2 regions of the Gottfriedia sp. NPDC057948 genome follow, and region 2 is predicted to be linked to the other one. Evidence: a T-box and tRNA genes for the amino acid it is inferred to sense, from the RefSeq annotation. Region 2 holds a T-box; the other holds one or more tRNA genes.
The links. A T-box is a leader RNA that pairs with one kind of tRNA and senses whether it is charged. The one in region 2 lies ahead of asnS (asparagine--tRNA ligase), so its partner is inferred to be a tRNA-Asn.

Region 1 (3,421 bases), 190 kb from region 2:
AAGTTAAACGCTAAGTAGTAACAGCCATTTCCTATTCCTAAAATCGCTCCAATTAAAATTGTTGCTAATAATGTATTCGTTTCAAATAGTAAAACGACTATGTAGAATATTGCCAAAAACGAAATACCCGCTCTTAAAATGACAACTCGATCAATGGTTTTAGCTAATCTACCTGCTATTACGAATGTAAGAGCTTGAAAAAATGCGATCGAAAATTGGTACGAAGCAATTGGTAAATAATTATTTGATTGCTTCCACAAATAAACATTTACAAATGTGCTAGATAAAGCTGTCGCTAAAGTAAACAATCCACCGACACTTAGTAAAAGAATTAAATCTTTATTTAAATCTACGTCACCTAATAAAAATTTCCACTTACTCATCATAAACTCTCCTTTGTCTCATGAACTAGTTTTCCGAGTAAATGAAAATTTATCCTTTTTTTAACCATAAAAAAAAACACTACTTAAATAAATTAAGTAGTGTTCATTTTTTATAAATTATTTAGCAGCTTGGTATAATTCTTCTACTTTTTCCCAGTTTACTACATTCCAGAATGCACCAACGTAGTCAGGGCGTTTGTTTTGGTAGTTTAAGTAGTAAGCATGCTCCCATACATCTAAACCTAAGATAGGCGTTTTGCCTTCCATTAAAGGTGAATCTTGGTTAGCTGTGCTAGTCACTTCTAACTCACCATTGTTTACTACTAACCAAGCCCAACCAGAACCAAAACGAGTTAATGCAGCTTGAGTGAAAGCAGCTTTAAGCTCATCTAAGCTACCGAATTTAGCGTTAATTGCTTCAGCAACTTCACCAACTGGAGTGCCTGTGCCTTCTGGAGTTAATAAAGTCCAGAATAAGCTATGGTTAGCATGTCCACCACCATTGTTACGTACAGCTGTACGGATACCTTCTGGAAGTGCATCTAAGTTTGAAATTAATTCTTCAATTGAAGATGCAGCTACTTCTTTACCTTCTAAAGCAGCGTTTAAGTTTGTTACATATGTATTGTGGTGACGAGTGTGGTGAATATTCATTGTTTCTTTATCAAAGTGTGGCTCTAATGCATCATAAGCATAAGGTAATTGTGGTAATTCAAATTTTGACATTTTTTATTTCCTCCCAAAGATAATAGTGAATTTCAATTTAAAGTTATCAAATAAACAGAAAGATTTCAATAGTAATGCTTGAGAAAAGGGAAAGAAAGTAAAAAAGATTAATTTTTGGAAGAAAATTATTTAAGAATTTGGATCAAAGAAGATAAAAAATCATTCTAGATTAATTTATAAACCAAAAACGAAAAAAGTCTTCAACATGATCGTTGAAGACTTTTTCACTAATTAAGGAGTAAGAGGGATTCGAACCCCCGCGGGCTGTTACACCCCTGTCGGTTTTCAAGACCGATCCCTTCAGCCGGACTTGGGTATTACTCCATAATAAAATATTGGTAGCGGCGGAGGGAGTCGAACCCACGACCTCACGGGTATGAACCGTACGCTCTAGCCAGCTGAGCTACACCGCCAAACTATATAAATGGCTCCGCAGGTAGGATTCGAACCTACGACCACTCGGTTAACAGCCGAGTGCTCTACCACTGAGCTACTGCGGAATAATTCCTGTTGTCCTTAAGACAATATTTAATTTATCATGTTTCGAACTAGACGTCAACACTTTTTATAATTATTTTGATTATTAATTTATATTAACTATTTTTTAGTGAAAATAAATTGTTTTATCGTGATTTAAAGCCAAACTTAAATACGATCCTAAAACCATTATCTTCCTCTTCTTATATGCTCTTATCATTTTAATTAAAGTTTAATATTCAATTACCAAAAAAAGATTATAATATACAAAATAGCCCGAAAGCTACATAATAAATTTCGGGAAGTGAAATAACATTAAATAAGAAAGGATGAGTTTATGAATATATTTAAACAATTTTGGTTTAGTTTATACTCTCCAAAAACAATATCAAGATATAGACTCCAAAAAATCGGTAAAACAATCTTTTTTCTTTTCCTACTAGCAATTTTATATACTCTTCCTGGATTCTTTTCATTAGTAAAAGATGTGAAGCTTCAGGTCAATAATGTTTCTGATCTGCTTAAAGATAATATTCAATCAATTACTTTAACCAAAGGATCAATAAAAATAAACGACAATACGCCATTCGAACGAAATATCGGCGAGTATAAATATGCTTTTTATCCAAAGGAAACAGTTATACCTACAAAATTAAAAAATGAACAGTATGCCTTTGTGGTATTAAAAAATAGAATAATAATGAAAAATGATAAAGGCGAACAAGATTTCCCTTACCCTTCATTAAAATCAAGAGTAATAAATAAAGCGGACGTTTCAAAATTTATTGAAAATATAAAAGAAGCACTTCCAGTAGTCTTAATCGCGTTATTTTTCTTATTTTATTTAGGTTATAGTATCTCCATATTTATAATTGCTACATTATTAGCGTTTTTAGCATCTTTATTTAAGTCGACTAAGCACTTGCCTTTTAGACAACGCTTTGCAATGGTTTCGTATAGTTTAACACTACCTACTGTTCTCTATTTATTGCTAGGATTATTGAAAGTAAATATTTCATTCCAAACGTTAATTTTTATAATATTAACAGTTGCTATGTACACATTAACAATTAAAAATTTACCATCTAAAAAATAATGTTTACTGAAGTGTGTTTCACACTTCTTTTTTTTTGCTAAAATATTTATTAGTCCAAGCTCCTAGTAGGAATATTCGTTGTGGACAAGCATATAGTCTACAAAAGGAGTGATGATTAATGAAAAAAATAGCTTTTTTACTAGGTTCTTTATTGCTTGCATATATAATATTCTTTGACCTTCAAGTAGGGACGATCCCAACTAAACATATTGCTACTGTGGCAAAAGCAACAAAATCAGAAACAAAAGAAACCTCACTTCCAAAATATGAAAAAATTCAAGTTAAAAACGGTGACACTGTTTTAGGAATTATCGAAAATCTTAACCCTGATTTTAACCAGCCGATTAGCCAAATTACAAAAGATTTTAGTGCATTAAACAATGGACTTTCACCTACTAAAATTCAAAGTGGAAAATCATATAAATTCCCAATTTACTCTTCACAAAAATAAAATTTGTGATATATTTCTTTAGAACCAGTTGATAAAATGAGTAATCATGAAGAAAATATGATAATGTAGATTTATACAAAATAGAAATAAAGTTATTTTTGAAGGAGCGAGTTACTCGTGAACGAAATTACACATAGAAGTAAAACACGTGCAGTTAAAGTAGGTAATGTAGTTGTTGGTGGAGCAAATGAAATTTCAATCCAAAGTATGACAACGACAAAAACACACGATGTTGAAGCAACAGTTGCAGAAATTAAACGACTTGAAGAAGCTGGATGCCAGATAGTT
Region 2 (3,421 bases):
ATTTTGCAATCTCTAGAATCGGTTGTTTGAAAACTGGATGGTTTACGATATCCTCTACCTTTTCTCCACCTAGCCATACCTCTGGCTTTCTAGATCTTAGTCCATCAATATATTGCGCTCCTGTACGAATACCCATTTAATAATTCCTCCACTCCGATATGTAATTTTTTTAACATTTGTTTTTTAAATCGAATTCGGAAATTTTTTTAAGCGCTTTCAAAAAGTTCAATTTCACTATCTTAAATTATTTACACCACCTACTACCTTTTGTTTAACTTAATTTCACTATAAAAAATTATAAAATTTTGAACAATCAAATAATTTCACAATGTGAAATTTAGTATAAAAAAATGATTAAATTAATTTTTTACACGTGCAAAAAAAAATAAGACGCTCATTTAGCGTCTTATTTAAAGTCCTTCCAAGAGAAATTACTCTCGTTAAGTAACTCTTCGAATGATTTATTTTTCTCACGTAATCTCTTTTCTTCACGAATACGTGCTTCTTCTTCCTCTTTTAGCTTTGTTTCATTTTCTTGTAATTGTTTTTTTGTATTTTTTAATTTTTGAAGAATTTCTTCATTCATTAATGATCCTAATGATATTTTTTCTTTCTGTTCGTACGCCGGTTTTACAGGCTGCTGTGGTTTTCTTTTTTTCATTTTATATCACCTTCCATTTCCATTATTTTATCATTAATTTAAAGTAGGAAGAGAAGTATTTCATCTTTGCTTATTATATTATAAAACTACTATTTCTCTTTTTTCAAATGCTAAAACTCAGTTTCTTTTGGCTCTTCATAAAAACAATAGGATGCCGCAGCATCCTATTGTTCATTTTTCTATTTAAAAATCTGCATTTCCTGGTGTACGTGGGAATGGTATTACATCACGGATGTTTTTCATTCCTGTTAAATACATAACAAGTCGTTCAAATCCAATTCCATAACCAGAATGTTTTGTACCGCCGTATTTTCTAAGCTCCAAATACCACCAGTAATCTTCTTCATTCATACCAAGTTCTTTGATTCGCTCTACAAGGACGTCTTCTCTTTCCTCACGTTGACTTCCTCCGATTAATTCGCCAATACCAGGAACTAATAAGTCTGTCGCAGCAACTGTCTTGCCATCCTCATTCGCTCTCATATAAAATGCTTTAATTTCTTTCGGATAGTCAGTTACATATACAGGACGCTTGTAAATTTCCTCACTTAAGTAACGTTCATGTTCAGTTTGCAAATCTGTTCCCCATTCAACTGGGTAGTCAAACTTTTTACCAGAGTTCTGTAACAATTCAACAGCTTCAGTGTAAGTAACTCTACCAAAATCAGATTCTAATGCATTTTTTAATCTTTCAATAAGAGTTTTATCAATAAAGCTATTAAAGAATTCCATTTCTTCAGGTGCCTGTTCAAATACGTAATTAATTACAAACTTAACCATGTCTTCACCAAGATCCATGATATCTGGTAGTTCGGCAAAAGCAACTTCCGGCTCAATCATCCAGAATTCTGCGGCATGTCGTGCAGTATTTGAATTTTCCGCTCTAAATGTCGGACCAAATGTATACACATTACGGAAAGCAAGGGCATAAGCTTCACCATTTAATTGGCCACTTACAGTTAAGTTAGTTTCTTTACCGAAGAAATCTGCGCCTTCATCCACTTTTCCGCCTTCAGCTTTTGGAAGTTGGTTCAGATCCATTGTTGTCACACGGAACATCTCTCCTGCGCCTTCTGTGTCACTTCCAGTAATAATCGGTGTATGTACATATACATATCCTTTTTCTTGGAAGAATTTATGAATTGCATATGATGCAAGTGATCTTACTCTGAAAACCGCTGAGTATGCATTCGTTCTTGGACGTAAATGTGCAATTGTTCTTAAATATTCAAGAGAATGTCTCTTTTTTTGTAATGGATAATCTGTATCTGATAATCCTTCAATCACAATTTTTGTCGCTTTAATTTCAAAAGGTTGTTTCATTTCCGGAGTTGGAATAAATTCACCTTCTATTAAAACAGTAGAGCTAATCGGTAACTTCGTAATTTCTTTGAAATTATCAAGATTATCCTCAAATACTATTTGTACACTCTTAAAGAATGTACCGTCGTTTAACTCCATAAAACCAATTGTTTTAGAATCACGAAGAGTACGAATCCATCCTGAAATTTGAACGGTTTTTTCTTTAAAATTTTCTTGATTTCTGTATAAATCTTTTACTACAGTCTTTATCATAATTAGCCTCCTTATGTTAATTTTCCAATAAAAAAAGCCTTCTATCCCTATAAAAGGGACGAAAGACTAACTTCCGCGGTACCACCCAAATTGTCATAATATGACCAACTTTAAAGCTAACACTGCTTATCCCAGTTAATAACGTGCTGGTAACGTCTAAGCCTACTTAAGAGATCCTGTTCGGTTAGAACTCAAAGGTGTTCTTCATTCATGCTTCATCACTAGGCTTCCACCGTCCCTAGCTCGCTATCGAATATAGCAAAAACTACTTTCCTTTTCATCGATTTAAAATATGTAGTTTTTAAAGGAATTTTTCTTGTATAATTTATCATAAATCATAATCTCTTGTCTAGTTGTCCACCAAAATATATTCATTGATGAGGAACCAAACTCCATCTTCTTCCACTTTTACTTCCTCATGAACACACCTTATGAGTAAGCATACTCCACCTTATTCCCTTTTTACTTACCCATAGACACCTTATAGCTAATTAAACTCCATTACTCATGAATCTTCTTATATCATAATAGGAGTATTTATGAACATTAAGCGACAATGTTCAATTTTCAAACTTGTATTTCTTAATTTTATTGTCAAAATCCCTTTATTAAATTTTCTTTTTCCTATGATACACTTTACTAAAAAGGAGGGTTTTATTTATGGCTAGAGCAGAAGAATTGATAAAGGATAAATTTGTTTGTTCGAAATGTAAGCATACACACGCTAAAACGAAAGAAGTATCAATGTCTGGTTCAGGTTTAAGTAAGTTACTAGATATTGATTATAATCATTTTTTATTTGTTTCTTGCTTAAATTGTGGCTTTGTTGAGGTTTATAATCCTTCAATTTTAGAAGGTAAAACCCGCGGTGAGTTAACTACAATTCTTGATATTCTTTTTGGATAGAGAGTGATGGTTCTATTATGATGATTTCGCTTGTTGTGGCTGTTCTTTTTCTCATTTATTTTATTGGAGTTGGTTACTATTTTACGCAGCAAGTTTTGTTTATGAAAACAAATTCACTTGAGTTTATTTATCAGCGCGAGTTGGAAAATTTCCGATTTGATGAAGGATTGTATCGATCTGTTCAAAAACAGCCCTTTTCTATTCAATCTCGTTATGGGTATGAATTGAAGGGATACTTGTTTGAGGCCTTTGATACAAATAATTGGGTCATTATTACAC

Region 1: it has a tRNA-Asn gene. The T-box ahead of asnS (asparagine--tRNA ligase) is inferred to sense a tRNA for this amino acid. The anticodon was not compared.

Annotation. Positions count from the first base shown of each region.
Region 1 covers NZ_JBHVPN010000004.1:60,015-63,435, reverse strand. The annotation lists gene ACFVRR_RS08740 (MFS transporter) at 1-383, opposite strand, end outside; gene ACFVRR_RS08735 (superoxide dismutase) at 501-1,109, opposite strand; tRNA gene ACFVRR_RS08730 (tRNA-Ser) at 1,344-1,433, opposite strand; tRNA gene ACFVRR_RS08725 (tRNA-Met) at 1,446-1,522, opposite strand; tRNA gene ACFVRR_RS08720 (tRNA-Asn) at 1,535-1,609, opposite strand; gene ACFVRR_RS08715 (DUF1189 domain-containing protein) at 1,924-2,682, shown strand; gene ACFVRR_RS08710 (hypothetical protein) at 2,801-3,133, shown strand; gene ispG (flavodoxin-dependent (E)-4-hydroxy-3-methylbut-2-enyl-diphosphate synthase) at 3,251-3,421, shown strand, end outside.
Region 2 covers NZ_JBHVPN010000004.1:248,020-251,440, reverse strand. The annotation lists gene ACFVRR_RS09780 (4-hydroxyphenylacetate 3-hydroxylase family protein) at 1-136, opposite strand, end outside; gene ACFVRR_RS09775 (YqkE family protein) at 407-661, opposite strand; gene asnS (asparagine--tRNA ligase) at 845-2,236, opposite strand; T-box leader at 2,288-2,526, opposite strand; gene ACFVRR_RS09765 (zinc ribbon domain-containing protein) at 2,897-3,142, shown strand; gene ACFVRR_RS09760 (alpha/beta hydrolase) at 3,166-3,421, shown strand, end outside.